DNA from 4 places in the Staphylococcus sp. CoH_129_LAB_1 genome. Region 2 is predicted to be linked to each of the others. Evidence: riboswitches for the same ligand, from Rfam matches in the RefSeq annotation. Region 2 holds a riboswitch; each other region holds the start of a gene.
What was found. Region 2 has a riboswitch for thiamine pyrophosphate ahead of AC2FB1_RS02695 (3-oxoacyl-ACP reductase). Riboswitches for the same ligand answer to the same signal wherever they lie in the genome.
Positions count from the first base shown of each region.

Region 1: it holds a riboswitch for thiamine pyrophosphate, as region 2 does, so the genes downstream of both, tenA (thiaminase II) here and AC2FB1_RS02695 (3-oxoacyl-ACP reductase) in region 2, are expected to answer to the same signal.
Region 3: it holds a riboswitch for thiamine pyrophosphate, as region 2 does, so the genes downstream of both, thiC (phosphomethylpyrimidine synthase ThiC) here and AC2FB1_RS02695 (3-oxoacyl-ACP reductase) in region 2, are expected to answer to the same signal.
Region 4: it holds a riboswitch for thiamine pyrophosphate, as region 2 does, so the genes downstream of both, AC2FB1_RS03360 (ECF transporter S component) here and AC2FB1_RS02695 (3-oxoacyl-ACP reductase) in region 2, are expected to answer to the same signal.

Region 1 covers NZ_JBXWKZ010000012.1:34,183-39,636, reverse strand. Annotated here, with positions in the region: gene yidC (membrane protein insertase YidC) at 1-302, opposite strand, end outside; gene thiE (thiamine phosphate synthase) at 391-1,029, opposite strand; gene thiM (hydroxyethylthiazole kinase) at 1,032-1,820, opposite strand; gene thiD (bifunctional hydroxymethylpyrimidine kinase/phosphomethylpyrimidine kinase) at 1,813-2,634, opposite strand; gene tenA (thiaminase II) at 2,627-3,316, opposite strand; TPP riboswitch at 3,392-3,494, opposite strand; gene AC2FB1_RS05260 (transglycosylase family protein) at 4,134-4,880, opposite strand; gene AC2FB1_RS05255 (single-stranded DNA-binding protein) at 5,281-5,454, opposite strand, start outside.
Region 2 covers NZ_JBXWKZ010000005.1:12,561-18,014, reverse strand. Annotated here, with positions in the region: gene AC2FB1_RS02710 (FtsX-like permease family protein) at 1-818, shown strand, start outside; gene AC2FB1_RS02705 (DUF4064 domain-containing protein) at 911-1,675, shown strand; gene AC2FB1_RS02700 (LLM class flavin-dependent oxidoreductase) at 1,784-3,079, opposite strand; gene AC2FB1_RS02695 (3-oxoacyl-ACP reductase) at 3,143-3,892, opposite strand; TPP riboswitch at 4,017-4,117, opposite strand; gene AC2FB1_RS02690 (5,10-methylene-tetrahydrofolate dehydrogenase) at 4,546-5,454, shown strand, end outside.
Region 3 covers NZ_JBXWKZ010000010.1:47,565-53,018, reverse strand. Annotated here, with positions in the region: gene AC2FB1_RS04755 (hypothetical protein) at 138-281, shown strand; gene rarD (EamA family transporter RarD) at 353-1,258, opposite strand; gene thiC (phosphomethylpyrimidine synthase ThiC) at 1,537-3,279, opposite strand; TPP riboswitch at 3,478-3,581, opposite strand; gene AC2FB1_RS04740 (zinc ribbon domain-containing protein) at 3,769-3,984, opposite strand; gene AC2FB1_RS04735 (hypothetical protein) at 3,991-4,764, opposite strand; gene AC2FB1_RS04730 (PadR family transcriptional regulator) at 4,754-5,092, opposite strand; gene AC2FB1_RS04725 (dihydrolipoamide acetyltransferase family protein) at 5,247-5,454, opposite strand, start outside.
Region 4 covers NZ_JBXWKZ010000006.1:51,454-56,907, reverse strand. Annotated here, with positions in the region: gene AC2FB1_RS03380 (hypothetical protein) at 1-106, shown strand, start outside; gene AC2FB1_RS03375 (hypothetical protein) at 186-350, shown strand; gene AC2FB1_RS03370 (energy-coupling factor transporter transmembrane component T family protein) at 1,142-1,951, opposite strand; gene AC2FB1_RS03365 (ABC transporter ATP-binding protein) at 1,944-3,347, opposite strand; gene AC2FB1_RS03360 (ECF transporter S component) at 3,360-3,935, opposite strand; TPP riboswitch at 4,028-4,129, opposite strand; gene graF (glycopeptide resistance-associated protein GraF) at 4,335-4,454, opposite strand; gene auxA (lipoteichoic acid stability factor AuxA) at 4,605-5,454, shown strand, end outside.

The DNA of each region.
Region 1 (5,454 bases), on a different contig from region 2:
TCTTGTACACCTTCTACTTCAGGTTTAGCAATTTTCATTTTTTCACGCATCATATGACTATTTTTATAGTTTGACAGCATGAAAGGCAATAAGATAATACGAATAACTAATACTAAAACGATGATTGCAATACCATAATCATCATGAAAAACAGAATGGCCTAACCAATGTAAAATTTTAGACATTGGTTCAACGAATGTATTGTAGAAAAATCCATTTCTATTACTAGATTTGGAATAGTCACATCCAGCTAAAAAGACCATTACCCCTAATAACAAAGGTAGTAGCGCTTTCTTCTTCATTTTTACACCTCTATTGATATATTCACATAGAAATTATTTTATCATAGTTAGAGTGTACTAGAAAACAAAAAATGAAAAAAAGAGATATTTATTTGAAATAGTGCTTTAATTTATTAACAGTCTTGTCAATATTTTTACTGTGTGTAATGACTGAAATAACTGAAACACCATCCGCTCCTTCTTTAGCTATAGGTTCACAATTATCTTCAGTAATTCCTCCTATTGCAACCATAGGTAAACTTGGATTGAATTTTTTAAGTGTTGAAATCATTTTAGGACCTACAGGAGCACTTGCATCAGATTTTGAAGATGTCTCGTACATTGGACCCACGCCTATGTAATCTACATGTTCTAAATCTGACTGTTGATATTCTTTTACGTTACCTACACTTAATCCTATAATTTTATTTTTAAAACGTTCAGCAAAAGAAGCAATCATTTCATCATCTTGACCTACGTGTATACCATCTGCATCAATTTTTTCAGCTAAATCCACATCATCATTAATTAAAAAAGGTACTTTATACTCATGGCAAAGTGTTTTCAATTCCTTAGCTAAGGCTTCTTTTTCATCCCCTACTAAAGCATTTGGCCCTTTTTCACGAAATTGAAATAAAGTAACTCCTGATTCTAATGCTGCTTTTAAAACATCTTTAATGTTTTGATCACCGATTATGTCTTGTGTTCCACATATAAAATAGACTTGTAAACTTTTTGAATCAAACATATTTAAACCTCTTCACGTTTTACAAATTGTTTATAAGTATCATAGTTAAGTTGATACATTTCATCAAGTAATTGAGGTAAGAATGTTCCAGGTCCATTAACCTTTTCGCTTTTTTCAGCAATCTCTGCGGCAATATTATAATAACTTACTGATTCTTCTAATACTTGTAATGATGGATGTGTATTTCTAAATAAAAATCCAGCAATTAAACCGCCTAATAAACAACCAGCGCCTGTGATTTTTGCAAGTAATGGAGAACCATTTGTTAATTTGACAATTTGATTATCTTGAATAATAACATCTTCTCTACCTGTAATAACAATTGCTGTTTGATATTTTTCATAAGCTTTTTTAGCGATTGTCACTACATCTAAGTCTGTTTCTCCATCAGTGCCTTTCATTGTAGTATTTGAATCTACTAGAGTAAGAATTTCAGATGCATTTCCTTTAATTACAGAAACATTTATTTCAGAAAGAAAAGTTTCACAAAATTGTTTACGATATGTTGATGCACCTACTGCAACTGGATCAAATACAATGGGTGTACCTTGTCTATTAGCAATTTTTCCGATTCTTAAAATATCTTTTTCATTTACTTTAGTTAATGTCCCAATATTTATAAGTAGTGCCCCTGCTACTTTATAGAACTCTTCTGCTTCTTCTGGAGCTTCACTCATTGCTGGACTTGCACCAATACTCAAGAGTCCATTCGCAGTGAAATTTTTAACTACATCATTGGTATAACAGACTACTAGTGGATTCTCTTGTCTTATCTTTTCTAAACTATTCATCGTCTAAACCAACTTTCTTCATATAAGCGAAATGGTTTACCGGACCACGTCCTTGACCGATTTCAGGTGTATGTTCAATACTTAATGAAATAAATTTTTTAGCTTTTTTTACAGCTTCATAAATTGTTTTGCCTTTAGCGAGTTCGGCTGTGATAACAGCTGAGAATGTGCAACCTGTACCATGAGTATGTGGCGTATTAAATCGCTTCTCTTCAAATGTATAGACATCATCTTTAGTAAATAAAAAGTCTTTAGCATTTTTTAAATCAGCAGAATGACCACCTTTAATGACGACACCTTTGCTTCCTATTTCATTTATAAATATGTGACCTGCTTTACGAATATTTTTTTCAGTATCAATTTTCAAACCAGTAATTTCTTCAGCTTCAGGAATGTTAGGAGTAACGACATCAGCTAATGGTAAGAGCGTTTCCTGAAGATGTTTTTTTGTTTCATCATCCATTAAGGAATCGCCACTTTTAGCTAGCATAACTGGATCGATAACATAGGGAATATCGCTATGCTTTTTTAAATACGTTTGAATCAGTTCCATCGTTTCATGTGTAGCAATCATTCCAGTCTTAATTGCATGAGGTAATTCATCATCAAATACACTATCTAATTGTTCTTTAACCCAACTAGTTTCTAGATTATGAATATGTTGAACTCCTTTAGTATTTTGAGCCACAATACTTGTAATAGTAGCCATTCCATATACTCCACAAGCATGGAATGATTTTAAATCTGCCATAACTCCAGCACCACCGGAAGGATCAGTACCGGCAATTGTTAATGCAATCTTAGGTTTATTCATGATTTTTTCCTCCAAAATCCCATTTCTCATCAATATAGGCCATATTAAAGAAATGACGTTCGTGGATAGTACTTTGTAAAAACGCTTCTTTAATTTCTCTTTTTTCATTTTCAGTACAATGTTCCGTTAGTTCATTTAATAAACGATCAAACACTTCAATTAAAGGAGCCATTTCTGTACTATAAAAATCAAACCACTTAGCAGTAAGTGCATCTCTATTAAGGTTTGAATCTTCTAGACCCCATTTGGCAATGACTTCATATACATAAGGACATGGTGCCATTGCAGCAATAGTATATGCAGCATTTTCATGTGTATACGCATGATAATACATATGTTTAATGTAATGATCTCCACTAGGTGGCCATACTTTTTCTTTTACAATTTCTTCATATGATTCATTAATATAGTCAGCTAAAATTTCGTGGGCTTCTACTTCGCCATCTAACATAAATTCAATTTGCTCTACTAAGAATTTTACATCTTTCATACTAGGTGCTTTAGGAATAAGTAAGGCATATAAATTAGTAAATTCTTTTAAATAAGAAGCATCAGCACGTAAGTACTGGCGCACTGCTTGTTTTGATAATTTTCCTTTTAATAAATCTTGAATAAAACCATCATTATAAATTTCCTCAATAATTGGTTTTGACGCTTGTTTTAATTCATCTGAAAAACTCATTAACTATTCCTCCTTAAATAAAAAAACTACATTTCAACGTAGAAATGTAGTCAATATTCAAAAAATAGAATGAGTGAATATGTATTACTACTTTCCTACGTTGGTATTAACCAAATCAGGTTATAAGGGTCTGAATCCTTCATCTCAGCCATATTATAAGGCTCCCCTAGTAGTTTTCAATTAATTTAACCATAACAAAACCATTGTTATAATTCAAATAAAAAAAGATGTGAAATAAAATTAATGAGAGACCGGGACATAATTCCTATCAAAATAGCCAGTAATTGCGTTTATTATAAATTCATTTACTGACTTCTTTATTTACAATACTACGTATTGTTGGCTCGCTTTCTTAGATGACAGCTTCATCCTGTAGTCTTTAGCTTGTCCTGTTCCCACAAGAGTCTCACCAAAATACTTTGTGTTTATATATAATTTTACATTGAAATACTTAAAAAAAAATAAGGCCCTTTCGTATAATTTAATAAATATCAATAAACTAAATTAACAAGGTTCCTTATATATAAAGAATATAACATGACTCAACTCGCTCTACTAATGGCACTCGATATAAGAAGACGAGCAACCCAACGAGTTGAAAATAATCAAAAATTTATAAAAAAGACAAGTTCTATATTATTTCAATAGAATTTATCTTTTTTCACTTATCCAGAAACTTTATGTCCCAAACTTTTATAACTATAATAAACAACGCATGGTACAAAACTCTTTTTAATCAGTCATCGATTGTCAATATATTAAAAAGGCCTGAGACAACTCATAATGTCCCAGGCACTATTAATTTATTTATTAAGTTTTACGCTGTAACCCATTGAGATGGACCTGCAGTATTATAAAGTTTTACTGCCGCAGCATCTTGAACACTTTCAGGTGCTTGTGCTGGTGATACACCTTTATATTGTGCTGGTGCTACTGAATCCCAAGTTGATTGTAAGAATTGATATTTACCTGCTGCACCAGAAGAAGGGTTGATTGCATGAATATCTCCACCTGATTCACGTTGAGCGATTTGTTGTAAATGACTATTTACATTTACTGATGAACCGCTTGTTGATTGTTTAGGTTGATTTGTAGTTGCATTAGCAGGTGCTTGTTGTGTTTGAGTTGCTTGTTTAGTTTGTGTTGTTTTTGGTGCTTGTTGTGTTTGAGCTTCATTTGTATAGTGTTGACTTACATTTGAAGTTGAAGCTGATTGATTTATGTTATTATAATTATTATTTTGGTAAGATACATTTTGTGTTGTTTGAGTAGAAGCTACGTTTTGATTAGTACTATTTTCAGTTAAACCGTTTGATGGATAATATTCCCATTTAAAATATGTTCCATCTGACCAAAAATGATAAGTCTTACCATTTAAATTAAATTGGTAATTATATGATCCTTCTTGAATAGGATGTTGATTTAATGATTGATCGTTAGATTCCGCTAATTGAGCTAATTTTTCTTTATTAATTTGATTTTCACTTGCATCAGCATGACTTACGTTTCCTGCTACTAATCCTAATCCTACTGCTAATGAAGATGCAATAATTGTCTTTTTCATAATAGTAAAATCCTCCTAAGTCATTTGTTTTCTAATTATTTTACGAGTACTACTCTAACATCTAAGAAGGCCTAACAGGTTACAGTGAAATAAAAAAAAACGTGCTTTTTTTACATTAAAATTACATAGATATGTAAATAGTTCTTATTAAATATTTGCTACGAAAACTTTAATAGCAGTATTTATTGTATATATAATAGTAAAATCAATTGTAATGACTTTGTAATATTTCAGAAAATGGACCGTGCTTTTTTAAATTATCTAACGAATTAATTGTAGCTACTGTCTTATAAATTATTAAAAAGGTCGGCATATTTATACCGACCTCTTGAGTATATTTGAGTATAATTGAAAGATTTATATTAATTGGAAAGGGTTGGAGTATTAAAAATAGAGAGCTTTAGTTTATATTAATTAATTCGTGATTATCAAATGGATAAGTGTCTGTAATAAGTGAGCTATCTGAGAGTATTTCTTTATTTAACTTTGGGGACATAAATTTAATTGTTTCAACATATAATTCGGTTACAAAATGAGTTTGATTTTCCTTTTCATATTTACGAGAACGCATTTG
Region 2 (5,454 bases):
ATAATGAGAACAGTCCATTAGATTTACATAGTGTATATTTAATTGTAATGAATCAGAAAGATTACAATACAATCAATCATACGCACCTGCGACTTAAACATAATGAAATGGGAATATTAGCGAAAAATTTTATGTTTCAAAAATTAGACCATATCAAATTAATGAATCAAACATTTAAAACAAATCAGTTAAAAGGAGATCATTTTTCATTTCCAGTTCCAGGTGGAGTCACACTTGTTACTCATAATGTAAATCAACAACGTCAATTGATTCATTATTATCAAACAACAGCAAATATTAACTCATACATTGCTTTTAATCTTAAAACAAAAGATACACAGTCCATAGATCATATTAAGTCTAAATTGATGAAACAATATGATATTCAAATTGATAATAAAGATGAATTAAATAAGGATATGTTTGATATTTATGGTGGTCTCATTTTTGTTGGAACTATTGTTTCTTTAGTCTTAATGATTGGTACATTTACGATGATGTATTACAAAAATATTGCTGAGGGATATGAAGATCGGAAAAACTATCGAATTATGCGTCAAGTAGGTTTAGAAGAAGAACGGATTAGATCTGTTATTAATGACCAAGTAGTTATTATTTTTACCTTACCTATTATAGTATCTATGATACATGTACTATGTGCTTCTAAAATGATTTATACTTTGCTTGGTATTTTAGATGTTAATGATATAAAATTATTTTTAACAACTTATATCGGTGTCTTAGTGTTCGTAATGATAATCTATGCTTTGATGTATGTGATTACGTCTCGTGTATATTATCGTCTCATTCATCGTTGATATATTAGTAAAAAGAAAATCTTATTCTTATATATAAATGAGTGTAAGACTCTAGGTAGTAGGGTATAAGGATAAAAAAAGGAGGCGGAATAATGGCGAAACAATATGATGATGCAACAATTAGAAATAGTAACAATAAAATTAAACGTACTGGGGAACACGTCCTTACTTGGATAGGTGTTGCAATTCAAGCATTAGTTGCAATTATGTTTTTAATGGTTAAACCCTTTATCGGTAATGCTGATTTTAAAGAACAAATTATTAATGAAGCTCAAAAACAAGACAATCAAGTTTCCATAACAGAAATAAATAATGGTATGGATGCATTAGGTGGTTTATTTAATTTCTTTACATGGGGCGCGTTCATTCCATTAATTCTTGCAATTATTGGTGGTATTTTAATTAATAAAAAACCTAAACTTGCAGGTATCTTATTAATTATTGCAGGTATTTTAGCGATTGCTACAAACTGGATTAGTTTAATTTTATGGTTAATTGCAGGTATTATGTTGCTTGTTCGTAAACCTAAGCATGACATGTATGACAATGCTGGTTATAATGATCATCACAAAAGAGACCATCATGATGTAAATGCAAATAATAATGCATTCATTTTGGATGAAGAAGAAGAAAGACAACAACAACGTTATATTAAAGATCATTATTCAAATAAAGATCAAGAAGCGGACAATAATAATGAAAGAGATCACGATACACACATAAATGATTCGAACGATGACGACTATCGTGATCAACGTTATTCAAATCATAAAACGAATAAACAAAGTAATGATTTTATTCAAGATGAAGCAAGAAAGCATCAAGATGAAAAAGATAACGATCCATACAAATATTAATAATATGATATATAAAAGCGATGGTATTCCTAAGTTAATACCATCGCTTTTTACGTTAATTTCTACTATATGGTTTGGATAAAATATATTAGATAAATGATTTTAATATTAAATTAAATCTAAGTGTTCTCTTAGTGTAGAACCTTTATACTGATGTCGATATAAGCCACGACGTTGTAATTCAGGTACAATGAGTGCAACTACGTCATTTAAACTATCTGGTAAAGAAGGTGGCATTAAGTTAAATCCATCTGCAACACCTGCATTAAACCAGCGTTCCATTTCATCTACAATTTCTTTTGGCGTACCTATTAATGTCAGATGTCCACCGCCTGCATTAAGGTAACTTAGCAGTTCTCTTACAGTAGGTTGCTTATCTTGAATAATTTCTAAGATGGTTTCATATCGACCAACGGGACCGTTAAACTCTTCTAAAGAAGGTAGTTTAGGCACAGGAGCATCTAACTCCCACTGACTACAGTCTTGTTGAATGAAAAAACTGAGTTGCTTTAAAGCAGCTTTGATAGGAAGTCGTTGATCAAGTTCTGCTTTCTTTTTCAATGCTTCTTCATGTGTATGACCTACATAAGTGACTAAGCCAGGAAAGACTTTAATATAACGCTGGTGGTCACGTTGTGCCATTTCATTATCTAAGCGCTCCCGATAACGTTTTGCTTGCTTCATATTCCAAGAAACAGAATATACTGCATCTGCATATTTAGTTGCTAAAGTGATACCTTGAGCTGAAGCGCCTGCTTGCATAGACACTGGTCTACCTTGAGGACTACCTGGTGTTGTGAGTGGCCCATTAATTTGGAAATAGTTTCCTTTGTGCTGAAGTGCGTTAATATGTGTATCATCAATTAATGTACCTTTATGTCTATTAGGTTTAAAATCATTCGTATGCCAAGAATCAAATAATCCATTCATGACTTGAGCAAACTCTTCAGCTTTCTTATAGCGTTCATCATGGTTAGGCAGATGCTCCATGCTATGATTTTGAGCTTCCATGTCTGTCATGGAAGTGACTAAATTCCATCCTACTCGACCACCACTAATATGATCTAAACTAAGTAACTGACGTGCTGCGGTGAATGGATTAGAAAATGTACTTGAAATCGTAGGAACTAATCCAACATGTTGTGTGACTTGAGATATAGCAGTTAAGTTAATCAATGGATCGAACCAAAAACTTGGCATCGAAGTATAGCTTGGAATAAATGACTGATTATCTGCAAAAAAAACTACGTCTAACAACCCTTTTTCAGATAACTGAGCTAATTCTTGATAGTATTGAATATCACCGATACGTTCAATACTTGAATTGGGAAGTTGCCAAGCAGCTTGGTGATGACCACATCCATAGATTAATACACCGAGATGAAGTTGATGTTGATGAGTCAATTTAATTTTTCACTCCAATGTTCTTGTTATTTCTATTCTAAGATAAGCAAGACCAGTCCTATATTAATTCATGGTTAAACCACCATCTACAGTAATATTTTGACCGGTTATACCATTTGCTGCTTCGCTACTTAAATAAGTAACCATATTTGCAACATCTTGTGGGGTAGTGACTTTACGTATTGGAGTCGTTTGCGCAATTAAATCAAAGACTTCCGGCGTAGTGACAGCACTAGCATCAGTTGTTTTAAGTAATCCTCCTGATACCACATTAGCTGTAATACCATATTGACCTAATTCAGCAGCAATATTGCGTGTGAATCCAATCAACCCAGCTTTAGCTGTGGTATATTCATGATATGGTACAACAGGATTTTGATATAAATTTGTACCAATACTTACAATTGTACCTGAGCCACGTTCTATAAATTGAGGAATGACACTTTGAGTAACATTAAAAGCGCCTTTCAGTGTACCATCAATTTGTTGTTGGTAGTCATCCCATGACAAGTCTTTAAATGCTTTTTGGACAGTAGGATCAAATTTGAAATTAACTAATGCATTATTGACAACAACGTCAATTTTACCGAAATGAGATGTTGCTTCTTTCACTAAGCGCTCAACCGCTTCACGTTGCGTCACATCTGCTTGAATTGCGATAGCTTTGTCACCAAGCTCCTCTGCAAGTGCTTCAGCTGTTTCACGACTTTGATTATAATTAATGATGACTTCAAATCCTTGTGTAGCTAATGTTCTTGCAATTACTGCACCTAAACCACGGCTACTTCCAGTTACTAATACTGTTCTCGTCATAAATATTGTGCCTCCATTTACTTCATTTACAGCAAAAAAATATGCAACCTTCACATTAGGAAAGTTGCATTAAAAAAGATATATATCATAATTGAGAATAGTTTGAAATATCTCAACAGATTACCTATTTTACACGACACTTTCCTACGCTAGTATAAGCTAGTTCAGGTTCAAAGGGTTTGAGGTTATACCTCATCTCAGTTTTAAACACCCCTAGTGCATATAATTAAACTATAGTTTCACTTTATGACTTCTATTATCAGAAGTCAAGCGCTCCCATTAAAGATTATATTGATTACTTTTTTATTTGAATATAAAAATAAAAATTTATATAATTTATTTTTATAATAATTTTCAATTATATGATTGAAAATCAGATATACCGTGCTTAAAATAGACGTTACACTAAAAGGTAAGCCCATCAGATCATTTTGATTTAAATACGAATAAAGTTAAAGTGGATCTTACACCATGGAAATATCGTTATGTTGTAGGCGGTGTGGTTTTAGGTTTAGTTGTAATTGCATACATTATCTTTTTACCACTAGTACTCGCAAAATAATAATGAAGATATAGGTGTACGTTTTTATAGGAGAATCATGCTCTTAACGTACGCCTTTCTTTTTATTTTTCACAGAAAGGAGGATAACACCATGCATAATATTGGATTGATACCTTCACCAGGTGTCGCTCATAAACATGTAGAAGCTGTTATTCCAGATATAAAAGCACATCTGAATCGACGTATTAATGACCAACAAGATTGGAACTTCGACATTCATATTGATTTAATGATAGGTTCAGCTGAAGATGTACATGAAAGTATTGATAAAGCAGCAGAAATGAAAGATAAGCATGATTGGGATTTTGTTGTATGTATCACAGATTTACCAAGTATTTCTGGAAATAAAGTGGTCATTAGTGATTTCAATAATGAAAAACAAGTAGCGATGCTATCTTTACCTTCATTAGGTTGGATAGACCTACGACGAAAAGTAAGAAATAGTTTAACATCTATTATTGAACAATTGTATTACTCAACATCAAGAGTTGCTCCAAAGATTCATCCTCTTATACATCCTAAAGCAGTAAAGCCAAATGAAGATGAAACGCCAAAGCAACGTTATATTCATCGATGGTTTATTCTCAGTTGGATTCAACTAATTTTAGGACTCACACGTGCAAATGAACCATGGAAAAATATTTTTAATTTTAAAAAGATTATTTCAGTTGCTTTTGCAACTGGAACTTATGTATCGATTTTTTCTATGCCTTGGGAACTGAGTATCCAGTACTCCATAGTAAGATTTATTATACTTATGCTTATTGCTATCCTAGGTATGACAGGCTGGTTACTCTATGCACATCAATTGATCGAACGTAAAACAGCTAAATCGCAACGTGTGTATCGCTATATTTATAATTTCACTACCATATTCACATTATTTATTATTACACTTTTAAATTATATTATTTTATATCTTTTATTAGCGATAAGTGTATCATTGTTTGTTCCACCAAGTTTATTTAATCAATGGACCAGCGCACATCCTCATTTTACA
Region 3 (5,454 bases), on a different contig from region 2:
ATTGGTGTAGCTATGTATCTTGTTCATTCCACAATACCTTTATCAAAATTAACAGTGGAAATGTTTTTTAAATTTAAAAACGGGAATACTTTAATATGCGAATTCATTACGTAAAAATGATAAATGGAGGTCATATTATGGCTGGATATAAATCACCTGGACGTAAAATTGTTGAATATGTAGGTGTTGTAGCAATTGCTGCAGTATTCTTAGGTGTTCTATGGAAAAATATAAATAGCGCTGAGGAAGAAAGTGCTGGCGCTAATGGATCATTAGGCTAATTTAAATAAATTTTTATAAATGATAAATAAAGTATCCCTTTGCTATACAAACAGTAAAGGGATACTTTTTGCTATTCTGGTCTTGGACTGCGTTTCATTTTAATATATTGAGATATACTATAAAGCACAATGCCAATCCAAATAAAGATAAATGTAATAAATTGATGGATATCAAATCTTTCTTTAAATACGAAAATACCTAGTAAAAAGATAATCGTTGGACTAACATATTGAATAAATCCTGTGAGTGACAATGGAATACGTCGTGCCCCAGCTGAGAATAAAATAAGTGGGATAGCTGTAACCGCTCCAGAGAATAAAAGTAAAAATGTACTCATATTTAAACCAACTGATGAATGGTGGGCTTGCCATAAGTAAATGATATAAATAAGCCCTGCTGGCGCTGTAACAATACATTCAATCGCAATACCACTCATTGCTTCGACACGTACTAATTTTTTTAGTAGACCGTAAATGCCAAATGAGAAGGCCAGCATTAGAGAAATAATAGGAAATTCTCCTATCTTTATTGTCATATAAATGACGCCAATTGCTGCTGATACGATAGCGAGCGTCTCAAATTTATTAAAGCGTTCTTTTAAGAAAATAAACGCAAGTAAGATACTCACGAGTGGATTAATATAATAACCTAAACTGGTTTGTAAGACGTGGCCATTAGACACTGCCCAAATAAACGTGCCCCAATTAATCGTGATGACATAACCAGCAACGATAATCGCAACAAGTTGAATAGGGTGTGCCACAAGTCGATTGATATCCTGTTTGAATGCTTGCGATTTTTTTAATACAAAAATCATTAGAACCATGAAAATCATCGCAAGGATAATGCGATATGCGAGAATTTCAAAGGCACTAATACCATGAATCAGCCTCCAATAAATCGGCAAAATCCCCCATAATAAATGCGCTCCTAACGCAAATAGAACCCCCTTCTTAAATTCGGCATGATTCTCCATGCTAAAACCTCCTAGCAATATTACCCTGGAAATATGTATAACTCTATCGTATCAGTAGTTGTGAGAATTGGGTATAGCTGAAAAATATTTTTCATAAAAAAGGTAGTGAAATAGCATTCATTTTGAAGCCATCTTTGTGAAGGTTTCTTTACTTGAATACTACTAGAATTGAAAAACACTTGATATAAGCGTATGTTTCATTTAGTTAGTGATGATACACACGTAAAAAACCTGGCCAACTTATGTTGTCCAGGTTCTCTTCATCATTTTTATTTTGATTAATGATAAATTTTATTGCCGCCTTCTCTGAATTCTTCGGCTTTTTCTTTCATACCTTCAAGTTGTTCTTTGTATGAATCACGAATGTCGTGTGATAAGCGCATTGAACAGAATTTTGGCCCACACATACTACAGAAGTGTGCAATTTTGGCTGATTCTGCTGGTAAGGTTTCATCATGGAACTCTCTGGCACGTTCAGGATCTAGGGCAAGGTTAAATTGGTCAATCCACCGGAACTCAAAGCGTGCTTTACTAATCGCATCATCACGTACCGTTGCACCTGGTAACCCTTTAGATAAATCCGCTGCATGTGCGGCAATTTTATATGTTACAACTCCTTCACGCACATCATCTTTGTTTGGTAATCCCAAATGTTCTTTAGGAGTCACATAACATAACATCGCTGTTCCATGACTTGCAATTTGTGCTGCGCCAATCGCTGATGTGATATGATCATATGCTGGTGCGATGTCTGTTACAAGAGGTCCTAATGTATAAAATGGTGCTTCTTTACAATAGAAATCTGCTAAATCTTGGTTTTCTTTAATTTTATGCATTGGAATATGCCCTGGCCCTTCAATCATTACCTGTACATTATGTTTCCAAGCAATATCTGTTAATTCACCTAATGTTTTTAACTCTGCAAATTGACTTTCATCATTGGCATCATAAATTGATCCAGGACGTAAACCGTCACCAAGTGAAATAGCAACATCATATTGACTTAAAATCTCACAAATTTCATCAAAATGTGTGTATAAGAAACTTTCTTCATGATGTGCAAGACACCATTGTGCAATGATTGAACCACCACGAGATACAATACCAGTTAAACGATCTACAGTTAATGGAATATAGTGAAGACGTAAACCAGCATGAATCGTAAAGTAGTCAACCCCTTGTTCTGCTTGTTCGATTAATGTATCTCGATATGCTTCCCATGTTAAATCTTCAGCTACCCCATTTACCTTTTCTAATGCTTGATAAATCGGTACAGTTCCCACTGGAACAGGCGAATTACGTAATAAATATTCGCGCGTAGTATGGATGTTTTTACCTGTAGATAAATCCATAATCGTATCTGCACCCCAGTGTGTAGCCCATACTAATTTTTCAATTTCTGCTTCAATAGAAGAAGACACAATTGAGTTGCCAATATTCGCATTAATTTTGACAGAGAAGTTTTTCCCAATAATCATAGGTTCTGATTCTGGATGGTTAATGTTATTTGGGATAATGGCGCGACCCCTTGCAATTTCATCTCGAACAAATTCTGGCTCAACTTGTTCTCTAATCGCCACAAATTTCATTTCCTTTGTAATAACCCCTTGTTTAGCGTAGTACATTTGTGTCACAGGTGTCTCTTTACTACCACGTCTTGGTTGATATTCAAATGGATGAGCTACATAGTTTTTATGACCTTCTTTTGAAAAACCATTATCAATCGATTGAATACGGCGACCTTCATAATGTTCCACATCATCACGCGCCTCAATCCATTCATCACGTACTTTTGGTAGTCCACGATTAATATCTACCTCGTAACTTTCATCATGATAAGGACCTGCTGTGTCATAAACAACGACAGGATCATTTTGAAAACTGCGTTGTTCTAGTTGTGTGTCAGAGAGTTCGATTTCTCTGAATGGTACAAAGATATCACTATCATTACCCTCGCCTTTTTTAAAAATACGTTTACTTGCTGGAAAAGTTCTTTTAAAATTGATTTTTTCTTGTTCCATTGACATTGCCTCCTAAATACTAGAAGGGTCTAAATATCACTGATGATATGATTCATAAAAAAAGCATTCAGCTTAATACTGAATGCATAAGAATAAGTGAATGTATACGAAAATATATGTAAGTATCATAATGAAGAAAATGATTAATAGTTAAATTGACCTTTTCATCAAACTATGAAAACATCCATATGTCATTGTAAAGTCACTCACTGGCTTCCCTACGCTAGTATTAACTAGATCAGGTTCAAAGGGTTGGAACATGATGTTCCTTTCAGCAATATAAAGCACCCCTAGCAGAGATTATTAAATTATAGGTTATTTAACCTATACTTATACAATGACTTAAAATCCCATAAATATCAAGTCAATATATTAAATAGTTTTTACAACTTTTAGACATCCGAAAGTCTAACTTCACACAACCCGAAGTCTTACTTATATATTAAAACAGCAGTATCCACTGGGATTACTGCTGTTTCTCGAATTGACTTATCCTCCAAAGAACAAATCAATAAAGTCTCTACTTCTGTTTCTATCTTGTTTATAAAATTCGGTATATCCACAATTTTTACAAGTTATCGTCTTAAAATTATTATGTTGTACATCTAATAATTTAGATATACCAGATCCTGTTGCAGACAATGTACCTTCTTCCACTTCTGTATGACCACATTTTATACAACCTTGATTTTGATTTTCTGACATAATAAATCACTCCTTCACTTTATTTTTACGTTTTTTAAATGTAAAGATGAAAAATGCAATATTCAATATTAACAATAAAGCAATGGCTACAATTAGTGAAACAATACTAGATTGAGATTCTGAGCGACTGTATATTTTAACTACCCATCCAATTATATCTGGTAAACAAACAATAAATATCACTAAAGCGAACAAACGCTGTTTCAAAATAACAGATAAAGTCATTACAATTAACAACAGAATCAGTCCTATTATCACACTTTTTGATTCAGTTAGTGTAATGATATGATAAATGGGATAGTGTTTTGTAAGATACGTACTTAATAAGATGAGTCCAAAAATAACTGCCCCCCATATAAAAGCATAAATATATACTCGTCGTTGCTCTCCATACTTTACGAGACCCTTTCTAATTAAGAAAAAAGGTAAAATCGTAGTTATACAAAAGATAAATAAGATATTAATAATAAAACCAATTGTTATATTAAGTTGTTCTGTAAAAAAATTTGGGATAATAAAAATAGCTAGCATAAATGCTGAAAATAAAGCTAAGTATTTAAACAATCCCCTAGTTAAAATTATATATTCTGAGAATTGATCAGCATAATCTTTTACTGGAGTATTTAGAATATCACTAACATCATCGTGATTCTTTTCAGCAAGTGCTAAATGATCTCTTAATTCTTCTATAATATCATTAACCTCATGTTCATCTTTGCCTCTAAATAAAAGTTCAGCCTTTAACTTAAATAAGTAGTCTTCTTTTTCTTTACTTATCATTATTATCACTCCTGAATATATGATCCATACCTTCATTAAGAGCTTGCCACTTTTTCTTAAACTGTTGTAGTTCTTTGAGTCCACTTTCTGAAATAGTGTAGTATTTACGCTTAGGTCCGCCGTTGTCGGATTTACGCATGGTTGTATGTACATAACCTTTTTTATCTAGTCTTAAGAGCACTGGATAAATACTGCCATCACTAATTTCAGGAAATTGATGTTCCTTTAATTTCTCAAGAATTTCATATCCATACGTTTCTCCTTTTGCAATAAGACCTAAAATTGCTCCATCTAAAAGCCCTTTCATTATTTGATTAGATATTGTCATGTGATCACCTTTTACTAACTATCTTATAATATAAGATAGTATAACATTATAGCTACGTCAACTAACTTATAATGTAAGATAGTTGAGTATAAATAAAGCCCCCAGAAGTATTTCAGACTCCTGGAGGTCTTTATGATAAAAAGTTATTTATTATCTATAACATCAATAGATATGGATTTTCAATATATTTTGCAAGTACTTTTAAGAAGTCAGCTGCGCCTGCACCGTCTAAAATTTGATGATCGAAGGTTAAACTTAATGGGATGCGAGCGACTTGTTTTACATTATCTCCTTCAAGAACAAGCTCTTTAGCTAAAGCACCAACTCCTAAGATACCTGTTTCACCTAAGTTTAAGATTGGT
Region 4 (5,454 bases), on a different contig from region 2:
AGAAATCATTCCTAAGACTGAATTCGATGAATTCAGACATCATCGTGGGGCAACATTATACCATCCGAATGATGTGGCTATCACAAAATCAAAAACCTTCTTATAAAACGATGAATTGATTTAGAGTCAATCCAAACGTAGAGGCTTTATTAACATCATTATTCATTCAATTTCATAGTCATTGTTTGAAACAACATCTTATAGATGATTTGGCCATTTTTATTGATGGTACGAAAGTTGAGACGAATGACAATCGATATACATGTGTATGGAAAAAGAGTATTCAAAACCATGAGTCAAAAATGAATGCAGATTTTAAAGCACTCTATCTTGAATTGGTGACAAAATAAAATCATATCTGAGATTAAAAAAGGTCACGGTAATGACTTAACAAAAGAAAAAATAGATTTGATTGATAGTCATTTAGATAAAGACATCGAAGATTTAAACCAATATATCGATAATAAAAAATGTACTAAAATAAGAAAATAAATACGGCTTAAAAGAACTAAAATTAAACAATACAAAAAGAAAATTAATGAGCGCTCTGAGCGAGAGCATAGATATGAAGTCCAAAAATCTATTTTAAATGATAGAAATAGTTATTCTAAAACAGACCATGATGCCACATTTATGAGAATGAAAGAAGATTATATGAAAAATGGACAACTCAAGCCAGGGTATTATTTACAAATAGCGACAAATTCCCAATTTATTTTGTCTTATTGTATCAAAATCCGATTAATACAAGAACGATGATACCATTTTTAAATTCAATTCAAAAACGAATAAAAAAAATAATGAAAAATTATAATTAGGAATATTTTAAAGCCCAAATTAATAAAAAGCTTTCAGAACCAAAAACAAAAGCCATATACAGTCAAAGAAAAATTGATGTGGAGCCTGTTTTTAGATTTATGAAGCTATTTTAAGGTTCACTCGAATGTCCGTTCAAGGGATAAATAAAGCCAAAAGAGAACTAGGATTTGTGCTAATGGCACTTAATTATGAGAAAAGTAACAGCTCAACAAGTTGAAAATAATCAAAAAATTATAAAAAAGACAATTTCTATATTATTTCAATAGAAATTGTCTTTTTTCACTTATCCGGAAACTTTATGTCCTGGACAACTCTTTATCAATTATCCTAACATTTCTGAAACACGAGCATCTTTGATACCAGTGATAGGAAAATATTGAGATAAATAAAAAGCACAAATTAATAAAGCAATTGTCATAATAACGAAAATAATATCTTTATATGAAAAAGGTGCTTTATAATAGTAAGTACGCGGCCCATCTTTAAATCCTTTTGATTCCATAGCAACTGATAATTGATGTGCTCGACGTATATTTTGACTTAGTATTGGAATTAATAAATGTTTTAGTCGTTTCAAACCTCGATAGTTGGAAGCATCAATCATTTGATAACGCATTTTTAAAGAACGTCGTAATTGAATAAATGATGTAAAAATAAGTGGCACCATACGAATAGCAGCCATAAATGCGTAAGCAATTTTAGGTTTTACTTTTAGATGTTGCATCAAACTATAAAAAATCATAACAATTTGTGATGTTAATGCAATTAATACACCAAACATTGAAACTGTAATTGTTCTTAGGGATAAATGAAGACCTCTTACTACACTTTCGGTACTAACATGAATAATTCCCCACTCAAACAACATGTGTGTACCATCACCATATAGAATCATAAATAACGATGATAGCAAAGCAAAGAAAATTGTTGCTGATAAAAATGCACCAATAACTTTAAAAGCTGTACCATTGAAAGCTAATAAAAATATAAACATTAATAAAGAGATATAAATCATATAGTCAAAGTTGTGAACAAAGATGATAAATATAAATAATAAAACTCCAAGAATTAACTTTGTAATAATATTTACATCATCAACAAGTGTATGACGCTTTTTCCAACGTTCAAACATGTGGTTCACCTTCCCAATCTGAAACTTTTCCATTTTCTACTTCTAGTCGACGTGTTGGATAACGATTAATAATTTCAGGGTCATGCGTCACCATTACGATTGTTTGACCTCGTTCAACACGTTGTTCAAATAGTTTAATAAGTTGAAATGTATTATGACTATCAAGTCCAAATGTGGGTTCATCTAACAATATAATGTCGGCTTTTGAACTTAGGGCAGTTGCTACACTTAATCGACGTTTTTGGCCTGTAGAAATTTCAAAGGGGTGTTGATGTTTAACTTTTTCTAAATGTAAAAGTTTTAAAAGATGTTCAGTTTCTTCTTTCGACTTTGTTTTATCAAGATGATTATAATGGATATTTATCTCTTCATAAACTGAATTTGTAATAAATTGAAGTTCAGGGTTTTGGTATACAAGATACATATGTCGTGCAGCATCTTTGATTTTTTTTAATAATTTCCCATTATAAAACATTTCACCTTTATATTTCACTAATTGCATCATTGATTCGAGTAAGGTAGTTTTACCAGCTCCATTTTTTCCAGTAATTGTAATCCATTCTCCAGGATGGATATTTAGTTCAGGAATCTTAAATAACAAATTCTTACCGCGAACAATTTGACCTTTTTGAAATTTAAAAAGTGTTTTAGATAATTGCGGAGTTAAGTCTTTTCGGATAGGAGCGTAATCCCATGCATGTGGATGCCATACACCGAATTCGGTTAGTAAAGATTCACAATGATTGAGTATGTAATCAGGTGTATTATCAGCTATAATTTCCCCATCATAGTTCATTAATATGACTCGATCTACATGGTGCCAAATATGTTCTACTTTATGTTCAACAATTAGTACTGTTTGATCAGTCCATAATTGAATTAATCGTTGCCATAAGTCAGCAGTTGCTTGGACATCTAACATAGCTGTAGGCTCATCTAAAAAGAGTGTATCAGCTTTTTGTAAAATAGTTTCGACGATAGCAAGTTTTTGTTTCATACCGCCACTTAAATTATTTACGAAGGTTGAATCATCCACATCTAAGTCTACTGACGCAAGTGCTTTTTTAATTTGTTCATTCATGTCTGCTCTTGGTACTTGTCGATTTTCTAAGACAAAAGCTAATTCTTCATAAACTTTTGGCATACAAAATTGTGTATCTGGATCTTGAAAAATGACCCCAGAATGAGGGTCAATATCTAGTTCATCATATTTCATAGGTAATTCTATGAGGTTAGGAACAATACCACTAAGGACATTAAGCAATGTGCTTTTACCAGATCCAGAAGGACCTAGTAAAAGCACTTTTTCTTTATCTTTAATTTCTATATTTAAATTATCGAAAATTTTTCGATCGCCATTAGGATATTTAAGGCGTAAATTTTTGACTTTTAACACAATCATTTCCCCTTATAGGTTGTCATAGTCTTTTTGAGAGGCAGGACGGAATAATTTAGTAACGCCAGTTTTATCTAATGCTCTTACAATTAGATAAGAGAGTATACCTGAAAGTACAATACCACTAATAGCGCGAAAAACAATAAATAGAAGTAAGTTCCATCCTGCAACTTCATTTAAATAACCGTAAAAATAGTCTACAGGGAAAGATACTAATGCTGTTACTAAGCCTGCTAACATTGCTACCATCATTGAGCGTGATTTATATTTAAAAATAGCAAATACAACTTCACATGCAAGACCTTGTAAAATTGCATATACTATAGTTGGAATATCAAATTTACCCATAACAATTGTTTCTCCGGCGCCAGCGGCAAATTCAGCGATTAAGGCAATACCTGGTTTAGGAATGATTAAGTAAGCGACAATAGCTGCCATAAACCAAATACCGTACGTAAGTTGTTCTAAATGAATACCTGCCACCTGTGCTAAATTATACGGTAACCACCATAGGTTATAGATAATTGCAAAAATGACAGCAATCAGTACAGTTACTAAAATTTCTGAAAGCTTTAAACCTTTAGACATAAAACAGTTCCTCCTAAAAAAACGCACAACCTTCCGTAGAAAAGTTGTGCGTAAATTTAAATAAAAATGCTATTGATTATTAAGAACATAATTTATTTAAGTTAACACTTTCCTACGCTAGTATTTAACTAGATCAGGTTCAAAGGGTTTGAGGATAAGCCTCATCTCAGTACTGTACACCCCTAGTGCGTTTATATTTTCTTTAATTTAAATGTATGACTTTTAAAAGTGAATGTCAAGGTACTTTTAAGTAATAGTAATTTAAAAAAATAATTATTAATTAATGGCTCTATACATTGAATGACTCGTATAAAATTGACATAAAAATAAAGAATAGCGTATAAAATAATTTTTTATACGCTATTCTTAAAAAAGTATAAGTATTTGAAAATTATTAAATTAGTCTAATGTATTTTGAACGTCTTGTTTAGTTTGTTCAATATCGTCAGTTTTTTCTTCTTTTTGTTCTTTTAATTTTTCTTCATATTCTTTTGCTTTTTTTGCATCTTCATGTGTCATAGGACAACACTCCTTTTCAAAAATTACTTTACAATAGTAATATACCCAATCAATAAATAGATAAACTTATCTCAGTCTAGAGAAGTATTTTATTTTTTATTAAAGACAAGAATAGAAAGTTCATATATAATTAATTTTGAGGTGAACTGTATGTCTTTTCTTAAGAAACACGCCGAGATTATCTATAGTTACTTAATCGGTATCGTTTCACTCTTCACAGGTCTCATTATCTTAATCAATTTGTCTTTAATTCATAAATTAAAGGATAAAGGAAAAGTTGATTTAAAAATACATAATATATGGGACTTTCTTAATGCATTTTTTAGTGAAATAATTAGAGTGATGAGTAGATTCATAGGCAACTTTCCAGTTGTAAGCGCAGTCATAATTATTCTGTTTGGTATTCTAGTTATATGGATTGGATTTACATTATTTAGAACAACCAAATATGATTACGACATCTCAATTTTCTTTTTAGTCATTGGCATTTTATACTTCCTTATTACAATTACATTGATGACTCAAGTATATGGCTTTTGGGCAATTATATTTGTTATTCCATTTGTGATTCATACAGGATATATCGTTTATAAAGATGAATTATATCAAGAAAATAGAAAAGTCCATTACTTATGGATTATTATTTCATATGGAATAAGTTACTTGATTACTCAAATATCATTATATGGTAAAATCGACGCAAATGAGATTGAGCCTATTGATATTTTAAGTGTAAATACATTCTTCATTATTATGTGGTTACTAGCTCAAGCGGCAATTTGGAACTTCTTATTCTTACGTCGTGCATTACCTTTAACAAAAGAAGAATTAGGGGAAGAAGAGCCTACATTATCAAGAACTCAAAAAGGAAACGTTTCGACTCAATCAAAAGTTCATTTTAAACAACTTCAAGATAAAACATCAGAATATGCACATAAGACAAGAAGAAGTGTGGATTTAGATAAAATTAGATCTAAACGCGATAAATTTAAAAGTAAAT